One region of the Paenibacillus sp. USHLN196 genome, then DNA from elsewhere that is predicted to be linked to it. Evidence: riboswitches for the same ligand, from Rfam matches in the RefSeq annotation. Region 1 holds a riboswitch; the other holds the start of a gene.
What was found. A riboswitch is a leader RNA that binds a small molecule or an ion and turns the genes downstream of it on or off. The one in region 1 is predicted to bind cyclic di-AMP.

Region 2: it holds a riboswitch for cyclic di-AMP, as region 1 does, so the genes downstream of both, WFI24_RS06305 (hypothetical protein) here and WFI24_RS02885 (3D domain-containing protein) in region 1, are expected to answer to the same signal.

Annotation. Positions count from the first base shown of each region.
Region 1 is NZ_JBBCYH010000001.1:665,590-673,174, forward strand. Features, by position in the region: gene WFI24_RS02855 (DUF4247 domain-containing protein) at 1-736, opposite strand, end outside; gene WFI24_RS02860 (DUF4178 domain-containing protein) at 748-1,254, opposite strand; gene WFI24_RS02865 (DUF350 domain-containing protein) at 1,278-1,679, opposite strand; gene WFI24_RS02870 (PspA/IM30 family protein) at 1,775-2,446, opposite strand; gene WFI24_RS02875 (prenylated flavin chaperone LpdD) at 2,558-2,899, opposite strand; gene WFI24_RS02880 (polysaccharide deacetylase family protein) at 3,053-3,847, shown strand; gene WFI24_RS02885 (3D domain-containing protein) at 3,961-4,632, opposite strand; cyclic di-AMP (ydaO/yuaA leader) riboswitch at 4,635-4,832, opposite strand; gene WFI24_RS02890 (amino acid ABC transporter ATP-binding protein) at 5,050-5,772, opposite strand; gene WFI24_RS02895 (ABC transporter substrate-binding protein/permease) at 5,759-7,195, opposite strand; gene WFI24_RS02900 (M20 family metallopeptidase) at 7,406-7,585, shown strand, end outside.
Region 2 is NZ_JBBCYH010000002.1:655,061-662,645, reverse strand. Features, by position in the region: gene WFI24_RS06310 (HAD family hydrolase) at 1-591, opposite strand, end outside; gene WFI24_RS06305 (hypothetical protein) at 942-1,340, opposite strand; cyclic di-AMP (ydaO/yuaA leader) riboswitch at 1,456-1,630, opposite strand; gene WFI24_RS06300 (glutathione peroxidase) at 2,001-2,480, shown strand; tRNA gene WFI24_RS06295 (tRNA-Leu) at 2,617-2,699, opposite strand; gene WFI24_RS06290 (urease accessory protein UreF) at 3,136-3,837, shown strand; gene WFI24_RS06285 (XRE family transcriptional regulator) at 4,104-4,307, shown strand; gene WFI24_RS06280 (hypothetical protein) at 4,335-4,970, shown strand; gene urtE (urea ABC transporter ATP-binding subunit UrtE) at 5,002-5,697, opposite strand; gene urtD (urea ABC transporter ATP-binding protein UrtD) at 5,675-6,484, opposite strand; gene urtC (urea ABC transporter permease subunit UrtC) at 6,447-7,538, opposite strand; gene urtB (urea ABC transporter permease subunit UrtB) at 7,560-7,585, opposite strand, start outside.

The sequences.
Region 1 (7,585 bases):
ATCTTCGCCTCTTAATTCGGCCGCCGCCCACTCTGGTTTTCGGTTTTTTGTAGGATTTCTTAGGCGAATCAAACAACCCACCACTGCTCTTGTTGCGATCAATGGTTCCCTTGCTCTGATCTTTGTTCCGATTGAATAATCCGCCGCCAGATCCCACGCTAGAATCTTTATCGCTTCCGCGCCTTGTAATCGTACCTTTCCGATCCACAGTAATGGGTGGAGCAACTTTCTTGTCATTACTCGTTGGTGTACGGTAAGATCCTGCACTCGGTTTATACGTATCTTTATTGGTATATCCCCGATATTTACCATACCCCCGCCCGCCAAAAGAATCGAACAGATTACCAATTAACGTAGCGGTCAGATAACCCTGTAAAAAAGATGAATCGTAGTTCTGTCGAACATATTCCTTTGAGTCCACCTCAACCAAGGTATCCTCCGGTTTGTTCGGATCTTGTTGCAGATGATAATAATCGTCCTGGTACACCAGGAACATACGCTCTGTGTTCTCTGCCGAGATCTGATCCGGTTGTCTTTGCTCAGACAATTCCTGAGCCACTTCCGGAACCGTACGGTCCGAAGCCCGGTACACATAGGACGTTGAGTTACCACTGCCACTAACCGATTCAAGCGGATATGTGTCCTGAACAGAAGGTGCTCCGCACGCGGACAACAGAGACATCACAAGGCTGAGGACCAGCATTAATTTTAATCCATGTGCCAAGCGTTTTTTCATTGGAACCTCTCCTAGCTCGAACGAATCACTTTGATATCAGCAGGAAGAATGGACTCACCCTCATACAGTGTAAATCTTCTGTCTTGCCACTCCACGCGAAGAAGCATATTATCATCAGACTGATACTGCCATACCAATTGTTCTCCAGCCTGGCCATAGGGAGTTCTGCCTGCCGTGGATACCATGCCTCCATATTCTTCCTCCAGATGATATGCACGGCCATCCAGGTCGAGTAATGTAGGCACCTCATCAGGTGCATCAAGCCTGCCGTCAATCGGTGTGTATAAGGCATAACGGGTGATTTCCCGTTCTTCAATATGCAAATATCGAAAAGCGGTACCATCCTGCAGCGTAAGCACAACTGCATTTCGAGCGCGATTTTGTACCCGACCAACGACTTCATAAGTGACGAGAGAAACCTCACAGATATCACCAGGTGCAAGCTGTAGCATGGTTTTCTCTGCCTGCGGCGGTTCAGGTTTCGTTAGTATTCCTTTAATACGTTTCCATACACTCATGATAATTACTCCTGTTCCTTATCTTATAAACAAGCTGCAATAATCAGTGCGCCCACGATATGTAAAGCGCCAGAGAACAACCCGTATCCTGTCTTCCCTTGCTGAATTCCGGTATCCAGATCCAGAGTGGCCCATTTGCGAATCATAAAGTGTACGACACTCTCCAGAATCAACAAAATGATAAAGGATACAACGGAGACCAACAGTGCTTCTCCCAGGTGACCAGCCGTAGAAATGGACGTAGCCAGAACATACCCTTGCGCAAATAATTTCATCACCATACGTGTAGTAACAGCCATATTGCCAGCCTTAACTTCAGCAAAATCCTTATATTTCGTAAACAGTGAATCAACATACATCAAAACAAACAGCAAAACCGCACCAGATCCGGTCCAGACCAGCATCGCCAAAATGTTCAAATCCATTTACACAGCCCCCACATATCAACATGAACCGCATTTAAAAGCGAAGGAGAAACACTCTTCTCCTCCGCTGGTTAACCCTGCTGACAACCAAGGTGTTAGTTCTTATTATCGTACTGTTTCATCAATGCTGCCAGTTCGTCTTCAACAGCCTTGTCTTTACCCAGCTTCTCGAACTCTTCATCAAGCGACTTGCCTTTGGATGACATCTCGTTGCTTGCTTCAGCTTGTGCTTCCATTTGCATCATTTTCTCTTCCATTCGCTTCATGCCGGCACTTGCCGTATCCGAGCCAAATCCATTCAACGCTTTGTTGATTTCCGTTTGGGCTTTTGCTGCATTGTAGCGGGCTACCAATGTTTCACGTTTGTTCTTCATTTGAGTCAACTGCTTACGCATCTCGTCGAGCTTGCCACGCAGGTTATCTGCAGAAGCCTTGTTCTGATCATAGCTGGTTTTGTACTCAGCCATCTTCTCTTCAGCAACCTTTTTCTCTTCAAGAGCCCGGCGAGCCAGGTCCAGGTTCTGAGCACGTGCCGCCGTGTGCGCCTGTTCTTCACGTTTCTTCACAAGCGCTTCCTGCTCTTCGAACAACTGCTTGAATTTCTTCTCAATGGCGATCTGTGCGGCTACTGCTTTCTCCGCATCCTCCAGATCCTCTTGCATGTCACGGATATATTGGTCCGTCATCTTGATTGGATCTTCTGCCTTGTCAATAATGGCATTAATGTTAGACATCGTTAAATCACGCAATCGTTTGAAAATGGACATTATGGTATTCCTCCTAGTCGATATTACATCGTATATAATTATACATACGTAAGAATCTACATCTCGTTTCAATTTTAGCAAATAAAATCAAAACATGCGATTGCTCTTACGTCAGGAAGATTGTTTATCCTTATTCAGATGATCCTCCATCAACCTCTCTGCAGTCTGCACGATTTCGTCGATCTGCATCCGTGTAATGGAATCAAAATGGATACCCATAATTACCGTAACGGTTACTTTCAGCTGCAGGGCAGCTTTTCGGGCAAGCCGTTCACAGAGCTCTTGTTCCTTATGACCCGGAATATGTACCGTAGTCCCACTAACCCGCTCATGATCGACATAGAACGTGGCTACAGCGCCAATATGCGCCTTTCCTCCGGTAACGAGAAAAACCTTATCCTCTCCTGCTTCAATCACCTGTAAACGTATCGATTTCAAATCATATGTACTCATAGCCATCCACCTATCCTTCTCTATATGTTATATATGGAGGAATTATGGCTTTCATGAGCTACATCGGCAATGAAAATTCTCACACTACGCATAACTTATGGATACCCCGGGCATACCAAAGAGAACGTCATTTTGGAAAAGGAGGCCGTTATTATGCGCGTACGCCTCATTATGCTGATGGTTATCGTTATTTTTCTCGGAGGGTATCATGCTCCAGTTGTTTCATCGCGGGATGCTTCAAGCCCGCCAAGTGAGTCGGTATCAGGTTCAGATTCCGCGGAACAAGAACAACTGACATTGGGACAATTACGTCAAAAATATGCCGATACGTTCAAAACCAATGGTCCTTCAACCAAACAGGTTGCACTGACTTTTGATGATGTGCCCGATCCACGATTTACTCCGCAGGTGCTGGATGTATTGAAAAAATACAAAGTCAGAGCTACCTTCTTCATCGTGGGTAGTCGTGCTGAGAAACATCCGGATCTGGTAAAACGCATGGTTAAGGAAGGACATATCGTTGGCAATCACAGCTATAATCATCCGGAATTCGGTAAGCTGTCGATGAATGCCTTTCGCAAACAAATTTTACATACCGGCGATATTATTCACCACCTCACGGGATATACCCCCAAAATGATACGGCCACCTTATGGTGACATTAATGAGGAACAGCTGAAATGGGCTGCCAGACAGCATTATAGCATTGTGAACTGGAATGTGGATTCGTTGGACTGGAAAGGCCTCTCCAAGGAAAAGGTGAAAGATAATATCCTATCTGCCGTGAAACCTGGTTCCATCGTTCTGCAGCATGCAGGAGGCGGTGTGGGCTCTAACCTGAACGGCACGATTGAGGCTCTGCCCGAAGTCATTGAGGAACTGCGTCACCGCGGATATGAACTGGTCACGTTGGACGAAATGTTGGGATTGCCTAAGGCCAAAGATTAGAATGTCCATGATCCGTGTCAAGAAATGATTACGAATGTTAAAAGGGTGCCTGTTCAATCGCAAGTTAGCGACTGCCAGACACCCTGTTTGAATTCATTAGATGTAATTACTTGCTACTTCAGAATGTACAGCTCGATATCCTGAAAACCAAATGTGCTTACGGACTGCTTGCTACCCGGAATGAAGATATCAATTCGGTGACCCTTGATTGCTCCACCCACATCACGTGCTGTGGCTACAAAAGCCTGTTTGGGCAATCCTGGATGGCTGTGACCTGTGACCAATACTTTGGTTCCGAGCGGAATCACACTTGGATCAACTGCAATCGTACCCAGTTCAAGATCATTGCCGAAGTAATCCACAGGACCCCATCCTCCATTTTCGGACGGATCTGCAGAGTATGCCGTTGCTTTCACATTCACTGCTTTACTGTAATCAAACGTTTTGCCCCAGGCTTGAACCACTTTGTTATCTGCGTTAACGTCCAAGCTTGCTGTGGTAACCGTCTTCGCTTGAGCCTTGCTTTCCGTAGCGGCAGCAGCAACTTTGTTTGCTTTGCCGGGGATTGTAATTTTCAAACCACCATAAATGTTGTAAGGCGAAATGTCGTTATTTGCTTTAACCAACGTGTTAAGTGCTACTCCATATTGTTTCGATAAGGTGTAGAAGGTATCCCCCTCTTTGGCCACATGAACTGAATCTGCGTGAGCCGGAACGGCTTGAATAAGCATTGCTGTTGTCAATAATGCTACTGCTGTTTTGGCTATACGTTTCTTGTTAATCATGGTCTTCCTCCCTCATTGTGCCTGCGAAGTTAGTTGTCGGATTCGGATGAGGAGCCCACCCTATAGGTTCTTCGTTACATTTGGAATCATTATGTACCCCTAATTCACCCCAAGCAGTGTGCCGTATATCTTCCCCCTGCACGATCTGCATTGTTACATCCCCCGCACTCCCTGTCCGGAAGTTTCGGCAGAGTTCAATATATCACAATTTTGTAACCTGAACTTGTAGTAATTCTTACCAAATAATTTTCTGCACGTCATCATCTGTAAGAATACTGGATAATTTCGAGATGTTGGATACACCGATTCATAATATTAGGTAACAGAAAAGTTACTTTTCGATTTCATTAGTGGATATTACGCATAAAAAAATAGCGCTACCGACATAAAGTCAGTAACGCTATTTGATTCATGAATTTAGAGTACCTTAGCAAGAAAATCACGTGTTCGTGGATTTTTGGGTGCTCCGAACACCTCATCTGGTGTTCCTTCTTCCACAATAACCCCGCCATCCATGAACAGGATCCGGTCTCCCACTTCACGTGCAAAACCCATTTCATGCGTCACGATGACCATGGTCATCCCGCCTTCTGCAAGGCGTTTCATGACATCCAGCACTTCACCAACCATCTCGGGGTCCAGTGCCGAAGTAGGCTCGTCAAACAGCATGACATGCGGTTGCATGGCCAATGCTCTTGCAATGGCGATCCGCTGCTTCTGTCCACCGGACAGCTGATTCGGGAATGTATCTTTCTTATCGTACAAGCCCACAGTGTTAAGCAGATCAGCAGCAATTTTCTCTGCTTCCTGCGTGGATTGCTTCTTCACTTTGATTGGGGCAATTGTAATGTTTTGCTGCACCGTTTTGTGTGGGAACAGGTTAAAATGCTGGAACACCATCCCCATTTTTTCACGAGTCGCGTTAATGTTGTGCTTGGGGTCCGTTATTGAAACACCTTCAAAATCGATTTCACCTGATGTAGGTTGTTCCAAGAGGTTCAGGCAACGTAAGAATGTACTTTTACCTGAACCGGAAGGACCGATGACCACGACAACCTCGCCTTTGCCAATGGTCACGTTAATGCCCTTAAGCACATCGTTATTTCCATAAGATTTGTGTAATTGTCTAACGTCTATCACTTGCACTCAACTTCCTTTCCAGTCGTCCCAGCAGCTTGGACAAAATGAACGTCAATACAAAGTAAATGGCTGCCGCAATAACAAACGGACTCATTCCTTGGTACGTAATGTTTTTGACAACACTTGCCTGATACATAATGTCCACCATACCGATAACAGAGATAATGGAGGATTCCTTGATGATCGTTATGAATTCATTACCAATTGCCGGCAATACGGCCTTGAAAGCCTGTGGCAATATGATGTAACGCATGGCTGCACCTCTGCCCATTCCGAGGGAGCGAGCTGCTTCCAACTGGCCACGATCCACCCCTTGAATACCTGCTCGGAAAATTTCCGCAAGATAGGCACCACTATTGATGGAAAGTGTGATAATACCCGCTTGAAGGGGACTAAAATTAATACCAAATGTCAGGGCCAATCCGTAATAGATTATCATCAATTGCACTAGCATCGGAGTACCCCGAATGACTTCGACATATGCTGTTCCAATCCAACGCAGAATGGCTACATCATGCAGACGGAACAAACAGATGATCAGTCCGATGATAACCCCAAATATTACACCAAGTGCAGATAACAGGAGCGTGTATCCTACACCTGTTGCATAGAAGCTCTTGTATTGCCAGAACACTTCAATTATATTTTGTGATTTGTTCACTTTATCAGCCATCAGGAGACTGGCGTCTGTGACCATCTGTTCGATCTTATTTTCACTTTTCAATCGCTCGAGCGTTCCATTTACCGCACTTAGCAACTCTGTATTACCTTTACGGATTCCAATTGCTGCTTCTACCTGTTCTTCATCAGGAACAGCAGGAGCAAGTGCAATCACATCGTCCAGATATCCCGCAGCAACGGTATCTTCAACGATTGCTGCATTTATACGATTCGTTTGCAACTGCAACACAATATCAGAAATTTTATCGAGCGCAGTAAGCTTCGCTCCTGGGATATTCTGTCCAATCGTCTCTTGAATGGAACCCTTCTGAACCCCTATTTTTTCATTCTCCAGTTCTGCCATCGTCGGATATTTGTCTTTATCCGCACTGCGAACCATGATTACTTGTTTGGACTTGTAATAGGTGTCGGAAAAATCAATACTTTGCTTCCGCTCATCGGTTGGTGTCATGCCCGAGATGACCAGATCCACACGACCGCTCTGCAATGCAGGCAGGAGTCCGTCGAAGCCCATATCTTCAATGACAAGCTCAGCGCCAAGGTCTTTGGCAATTTCTTTGGCAATGGCAATATCAAAACCAACGATTTGATCTTTGCCATCGATCACTTTATGGAATTCATAGGGTGCAAAATCGGCACTTGTACCGAGCACCAGCTTTTTACTGCTTGAATTGTCTGTAGTCCCACTTGCAAGTGCCACAGGAACGGCAGTCGTCAGCAGAACGACAAAGGTCAACAGCATCATAGTGTAACGACTTATCAATTTCAACCTTGTTCTCTCCCCTTACAATACTTTGTATGCTTCTCATGTTGATGACTGAGTCATTATAAAGTACAATGCATGATTATGCAATGCATTTTGACATTACAAATCTTGACTTGTTTCTGAAAAAATGAAGCAAACATGATATAATCAATGAATTATTTTCATTTTTGCATAAGGAGTTTACTAATGACATCTAACAAATCACAGATCCAGACGGTTATTGATCAATATGCTTCCCGTTTTAAAGCCATTTCATCATATATCGGTGCCAACCCCGAACTGGGAAATGAAGAGTTCCTTGCTTCTGCTCGTCTAAAAGAAGAACTGGTCTATCACGGGTTCACTGTAGAGGCTCCAATCCTTGGA
Region 2 (7,585 bases), on a different contig from region 1:
TCTCCCGTAACCCTGCATAATCCGTATCGTACGCATGCCCAGCTTCCGAGCAGGAATAATGTCATTATCGATCCGATCGCCGATCATGACGGCTTCCTCTGGTTCACAACCGGCCTGCTTCAAGGCCACAGCGTATAACTCAGGGTCTGGCTTGGACACCCCTTCTTCAGCCGAACAGGCCAGAACATCAACATACTTTCGCAACCCGTAGCTCTCCAGTCTCTCTTCCGTTCCAGGACTCTGATTGGCAATAATGCCAATGCGATAATGCTTCGACAAGTGCTGAAGAACCGAATCCGCTGAAGGAAAAGGATGTTCAAGATCTTTTTGAAACTTCAGCTTGTCCTGAATCTGTTTCTGGTGCTTCTCGTCTCCAATGAATGTGCGAATAGCCACTCTCATCGGCCATTGCTCATAATTCTGGTAACAGTTCGCGAACAGTTCTCGTACCGCCTCAATCTTCACCGGATACCCCAAAGCGCAAGCTTCGCGAACGAACTGTCCGATAATATCATCAACCGGCTCCCATTCATCCACCAGCGTATCTCCAACATCAAAAAACAACCACTTCAATCCACCTACATCCGGCACGCCAATTCCTCCTTGTAAGCCACAGGCGATTCCTTATCCTTATTTAAAAGTTCGTGTTCAAAAAGTCTGGTTTTCAGTACCGAGAAGATGGAATGAAGCTAGAAATGGAGTAGCGGAGCGTAGGGAAAACTACGTGAGCAACGGACATTTCGGCTGAATTTCATATTCGATGCTGAGGATGCCGCCAGGCATCCTTCGTAATCAAAAGCGGACTTTTTGAACTACCTATAAAACCATAAAAAAGAAGACCCACCATCAAGCATGAGTCTCCTCAAATTTCCGTTTATTGATATATTCAATTATAACAGGCCCCTTACACCGGAGCAATCACAAGCTAACAAGCTAGCGCACTAACCATTCAGGAGAAAGCCGACTTCTCCATTAAGTGAATACACAATCCGGTCTGCACCCATTCCTCGATAAATGCCCTTTGGATGACTCTGCTCCGTAATGACGCACAGGGACTTCGATGTCCACGAACGGCAGATCTGCAAATATCGACAGGTCAGATTCAGGCTGTTCTCGAAAATAAACACGTTTCCTACGCTGCCCTGCGGCAAAAACCATTTTTGAGCTGCAGCCGTGTTCATTCGAATGACATGCTCTACCCCGATTCTACGGAGTCTACGCTCTTCCCCTGCACTGTTGGTTAGAACGGCAAACGGCATTTTTTTGTACATCAGCAATTTGATAAATTTGCGTCCTGCTTCATTTGGAGCAGTCACTAAGATCATCTCAGTATCCATCATTCGTTCCTCCCTTGGCGTGAAAAGACAACAAAAAAGAAGCGTGGGGGACCAAGGCCTCCCGAACGCTTCTTAAATAACCCATGGCGAAAACACCATGAACCAGCGTACGGCTTGTTGCCTCTCCCTTTAACGCTTACGAGGTTAGCTGACGGATTCGGGCGCGAGAGTCGCCCTATTTCCGGCTGTCACCGGAAAATTCACCCCATGAATACCACTGTCCTGGACAGCGCATTCCGTTGGTTCCCCCGTTTCCCACTCATCAATGAATGGAAACTCAGCGATTAAAACATCGTTCGTATATCTTAAAGTAAGATCGAGCGATATTATCGTTTGTTTCGTTTTTCAAGTACAATTTAGTTTAAATTGAAATTACGTTATGAATCATACACCCGCGACATGACGGTGTAAAGTCCGCCCAGATCACCGAATCGGCAGATTTTTGCCAATACCCATCCATAATAACGCTTACAATAAGGTTATACTCTACCCATCTCTTCAAGGCTATCTAATTCTCACTCTGACGAAAATCACATCGATATTCATTCACGTATTCTGCACAACTTGCCTGTTTTGATTCTTTTAACACCATATTAGTTTTGCAATATTTAATTGTAACCAATATAATAAGAGGTATAAGATTAGATCATGGAGGCGATTTAGATGACAGTCTACGATTACAAAGTGAATACCCTTCGCGGTCAAGAAGTTGAAATGTCCGACTACCGTGACAAAGTGCTACTGATTGTGAATACGGCAAGCTCATGTGGCCTTACTCCTCAATTCAAAGGTCTGCAAGAACTGCAAGACAAGTTTCAGGATGCCCCTTTTGCAGTTCTGGGTTTTCCAAGCAACCAGTTTGCACAGGAAAAAGGATCTTCCGACGACATTGCAGAGTTCTGTCAGATGAATTATGGCGTGAGCTTCCCAATGTTCGAGAAAATTGATGTGAACGGCTCAAGCGCTCATCCTCTCTTCCAGCATCTAAGCAAAGAAGCTCCTGGCCTGCTCGGCTCCAAAGCAATCAAATGGAATTTCACCAAATTCCTTGTGGATCAGAACGGACAGGTACTGAAACGTTACGCTCCCAAAACAACACCCGACAAGATTGAAGAAGATATCAAGAACTTGCTTCAAAAATAACACACAGGCCACCCGCAACCGGACGATCGCCCCGGTAATGGATGGCCTTTTTTCTGACCTGAGGTTCTACTGGCCGAAAATACAAAAAGAAGAAGCTTTCCAATAAAGGAAAGCTTCTTCTTAATCGTTCATATGATGCGGTCGAGAGGACTCGAACCTCCACGGGCATACGCCCACTACCCCCTCAAGATAGCGTGTCTGCCATTCCACCACGACCGCATGTCGTAAATAATCGGCAACAGAATTGATTATACCGGCTTTAGATCTAAAAGTAAAGCACTTTTTAATACTTCTTTATCAGCCAGGCATTTTCCTCAAAAATCGCATATTCTCGTCATGTTCAGTCATGAACTGCATATCATTAGTTTTGATCCCCTCTTTTCCGGATAGAGCCGATCTGTGTAATCATTTATATATAGTAATATATAGTCTTCCCCTACACTCTGATAACAACTGACGTTGAATGATATATTAGATAACACAACATATGATTTATCAATTTAAAACCATAAATTACAAGGATTCTATTGACAAAAAGCGGACGTTTATGGGAAGATAACTATCATATAATTCGGATTTTCAAACACAAAGCAAACAAAAAGGTAAATAAATGTTACTTTAAGTGACATTTAACGAACACAGGAGGCGAATGATTGTGAACCGTGGGAATAAGCTGCTCGATTATGTCAAACTGCTTGATTCCTCTATTCAGGTCGGAGGGTTCACCCATTCCTTCGGCATGGATATCCATATCAAGGAGGGTACCATTCGTAATGCTGAAGATCTCGAATCATTCATGCGTTGTCAGTTGCATCCCAGCATCGTTCGTCTTGAAGGGATGGCCATAAAAGGCATCTATACCGCAGCAGATCACAAGGATACATGGCGGATAGCTCTGATCGACAAGCTCGTCCATGTTCAGCGAACTCCTGGAGATCTCAGAGAACAAGCTGCTGTTATGGGCAAACGATTGATCAGACTCGCACGCGCTCTGCACCCCTGGATTGATTTCAGCCAGCTCGAACAGATCTTCGCCAAATATGATTCGGTTGGCTGCCTCTCCACTGTTCATGCCTGGATTAACCACCATCTCGATATCCCGGTCGAGGAGGCGGTCCTTGGTTATCTGCATTCAGCCATGAATGCCTGCATAACCGAAGCCTCCAAAGTTATTCCCCTGAATAACGATATAACCAAAGATCTGATGGTCCGCCTGGCCGCAGATCTGGAGAATGAATGGAACACCGTCAGCGCCTCGGCTGCGGATGGACTGGCACAGCCAACCTCGATGTCCATGAAATCGTTTTTCCCCAGTTTCCATATGCTTGGAGCTGGACTTCATGCCTACAGGGCCTAATCCTCTTTCTCCTCAGCTTCACTTGCCTTCATTCGGACAAACAAAAAACACGCGGCAACCTCCTTGCCGACGTGTTTTTTTGTCATTTTATTTGTTTATTTAACGTATTTACGCCATTTAACATCACAAAATACACTTTTTTCCGTCTTTTTTAATTGTTAGATGACGCATTTACGTATATAATAAAATATACAGCTCGCATTTCTATATATTCTACATGAAGAGATGGCGACTGAATACTACAATCTAACCAGGGGTGAACCCTTTTGAACAAGAAAAAACCAGTGACTCCGTTCGGATGGGCCATCAAACGACGGCTAACCGAGCTTCAAGTGGACCAGAAGACCTTTTGTGAACAGTACGGTATCCCGCCCTATCGTTTGTCCAATCTCATTCACGGCACACGCAAAGCAACCCGCTTCAGGCATCTGGTCGCTGATATTTTGGATATTCCAGATGAACTGAGATAAGATTTCCGTCAAAGGAGGACCTCATTCATGAGACATGTTACATCCGACCTGGAAAGCCTTACGTTCCAATCCATACGTCACCAACTCATCATCGTTGACCACCACTGGGTTATCCACAGCTGCAACCGCGCTTGGCAACAGGGACTGGGTCAATTTCCACCAAGCTCGGATGCGAACAATAATCATAGACATTACCTGCATCTGTTGGAAGCTTGGGCGTTACGAGGCAGGAATGCCGCTACGGCACTTGTTGCACAGAATTTGAAAGAAAGCGGAACACCCTTTAATCGAAATCATACATATGACATCTGCGTGTATACGATATATAACGAAGAAAGGTGGTTCCGTACGGAACTCACCCCTCTAGTTCATACTGAGCCCCTTCCGGATACTCATCTGGCTTTGATCGCACACGTGGATATTACCGAACAGAAAAAGACAGAACGCCAATTAAAGAAGGCTCTGTCTGAAGTGCGTACATTACGTGGACTGCTGCCTATCTGCGCCGTCTGCAAACAGATCAAGGATGAAGAAGAACATTGGAACTCCGTCGAAAGTTATCTGGAGAAGCATACCCACGCCGAATTCACCCATGATATCTGCCCGGAATGCATTCGACGATTATATCCGAAATACTCGAACATCCTGGACAAGCGCTCCTGAACCCACTCTCCACCCGAAACTGCAGCTCCAACTAAACGGACAGATGATGTTCAAACTGGGACATATCCAGTTCTTGCGGTGTCCCGTGCAGGGTAATGGCACCTTTATCCATGATATAGATGTAATCTGCGGCATTGCGTACAAAATCAATACTCTGCTCCACCAGCAGAACAGAGAGATCCCCCTTCGCCTTGAGCTGCAAAATGACTTGCCGAATGTCCTCCACAATGGAAGGCTGGATACCTTCTGTTGGCTCATCAAGCAGCAGCAACCCCGGACGCGAAGCCAGCGCCCGGGCGAACGCCAACTGCTGCTGCTGCCCACCACTCAGATCTCCGCCCTGCCGTCCATACATCGTCGCAAGCACCGGGAACATCGCAAGCACATCCTCCGGGAACGTCTTTACACCTGGGGCACTTGTCTCAAGGCCAAGTAACAAGTTTTCTTTCACCGTAAGCTGCGGGAAAATCTCCCGCCCTTGCGGTACATAACCAATCCCCGCCCTCGCCCGCTTGGCTGAGTCCAAGGTGGATAACTCCTGATTTTTCCACTGAATATTGCCCTTGCGCGTTTTCAGTAGTCCCATTAATGTCTTCATCAACGTCGTTTTACCCACACCATTACGACCCATCAGACACACCACCTGCCCAGGCTGTACGTCCAGGCTCACACCACGAAGCACATTACTTTCCCCATAGCCGGATTCAATTCGTTGCAGCGACAGCATGGTCACCCCTCCTTTTGCCCAGATACACTTCCGCTACCTTCGGATCTGCCTGTACCTCCGCCATCGTACCTTCCTTCAGCAGTTTCCCTTCATGCATCACCGTTACCTTGGCTGCGAACTCTCGCACAAACTCCATATCATGCTCCACCACCACAACCGAGCGCTCACGCGCAATTTCTTGCAGTAGTCGCCCGGTCTTGTGTGTTTCTTCGTCCGTCATGCCTGCGGCTGGTTCGTCCAGCAACAACACCCGCGGCTCCTGTAGAAGCAGCATACCGATCTCCAGCCACTGCTTCTCCCCATGTGATAACGCTCCTGCACGAGCATCAACGCGGTCTTGCAGACCAATCTGGAGGGTAACATGCTCCATGGCAGCACTCATTTTCCCATATCGACGAATACCGATGGCTTGCAAAGGGGAACGGCGAGTCTCCGCCGCCAGTGTCAGATTCTCCTGCACCGTCAGACCCGCAAAGATCGATGGGGCCTGGAATTTGCGTCCCACACCTTTGCGAACAATCTGGTGTTCCTTCAGTCGTGTTAATTCCGTGCCATCCGCCATCTTCACCGAGCCGGACATGGGTTTTGTTTTGCCGCATATCACATCCAGCATCGTTGTTTTTCCAGCACCATTGGGTCCGATCAGAAAATGCAGGTCATGTTCATGCAGCTTCAGATTCATGCCTTTGACAGCAACGAACCCACCAAAGGCTACCGTAATATCCTCGGCTACCAACACCGCTGATTCCTCAGTAGACTTTAGGTTTTTCCCGAGTGACTTGGACATGCGCACTCTCTCCTCTCCGCTTCAACAAGCGAACGATATGACGATATACACCTACAATACCGTTTGGCATGAACAAAACGACTGTTACAAAGAGCCCACCAATGACAAACAGCCACCCTTCGGGGTAAGCCTCACTTATGCCTGTTTTGGCCGCATTCAGCACCACCGCTCCGATGACCGCCCCAATAAGCGTACCGCGACCACCCAATGCAACCCACAGGACCATCTCAATGGAAGGCACAATCCCCATCATCGATGGCGAGATAATACCCACCTGAAGAACAAACAACATGCCCGCGATGCCTGCAAGCGCACCGGAAAAAGCAAAAGCCAGCGTTTTATATCCTGCCGGATCATATCCGAGGAATCGCACCCGATTCTCCCCATCCCGCGCAGCTTCGAGCACTTGACCGAATCGACTGTTCACCATTCGACGACAGAGCATATAAGCGATCACCAGAACAGCAAGCGTTATATAGTAGAGAGCAATCGTCGTTCCAGCGGAATGAAGTGTAAAACCAAAGATCGAATTATATCCGGTGATGCCATTTGTTCCGCCCGTCCATTCCTGTTTACCAACAAAGAGTGTTACCGTAATGAGAACCAAGGCTTGAGTCAGGATGGTAAAATAAACACCAGTGATCCGGTTACGGAACGTAAACCACCCCAGGGCAAAGGCGAGCAATGCCGGAAGGGCTATCCCCAATAACAGCGCCACCGGGAAGGAGCGAAACGGCTCCCAGAACCATGGCAGACCACTGAGACCACTCCATCCCATGAAGTCAGGAAGTGTTGCTCCACTGGCCTGAAGCTTCAGATACATCGCCATCGCGTATCCACCCAGTCCAAAGAACACCCCATGCCCAAGACTCAACACACCTCCATATCCCCAGATCAGATCAAGACCAATGGCCAGGATTGCCAGCGCCAAAAACTTGGCTAACAGACTCAAACGAAACTCCGTGGAGATCAGTGGAGCAAGACACATCATAATCAGCACAACTGCCCAGATAATCCTCATTTTCAGACTGCCAGTCTTGAGTAAAGCGGACATGAACTAACCCCCTTTTTCACGTTAATCGAGACTCCGTGTGCGCATCG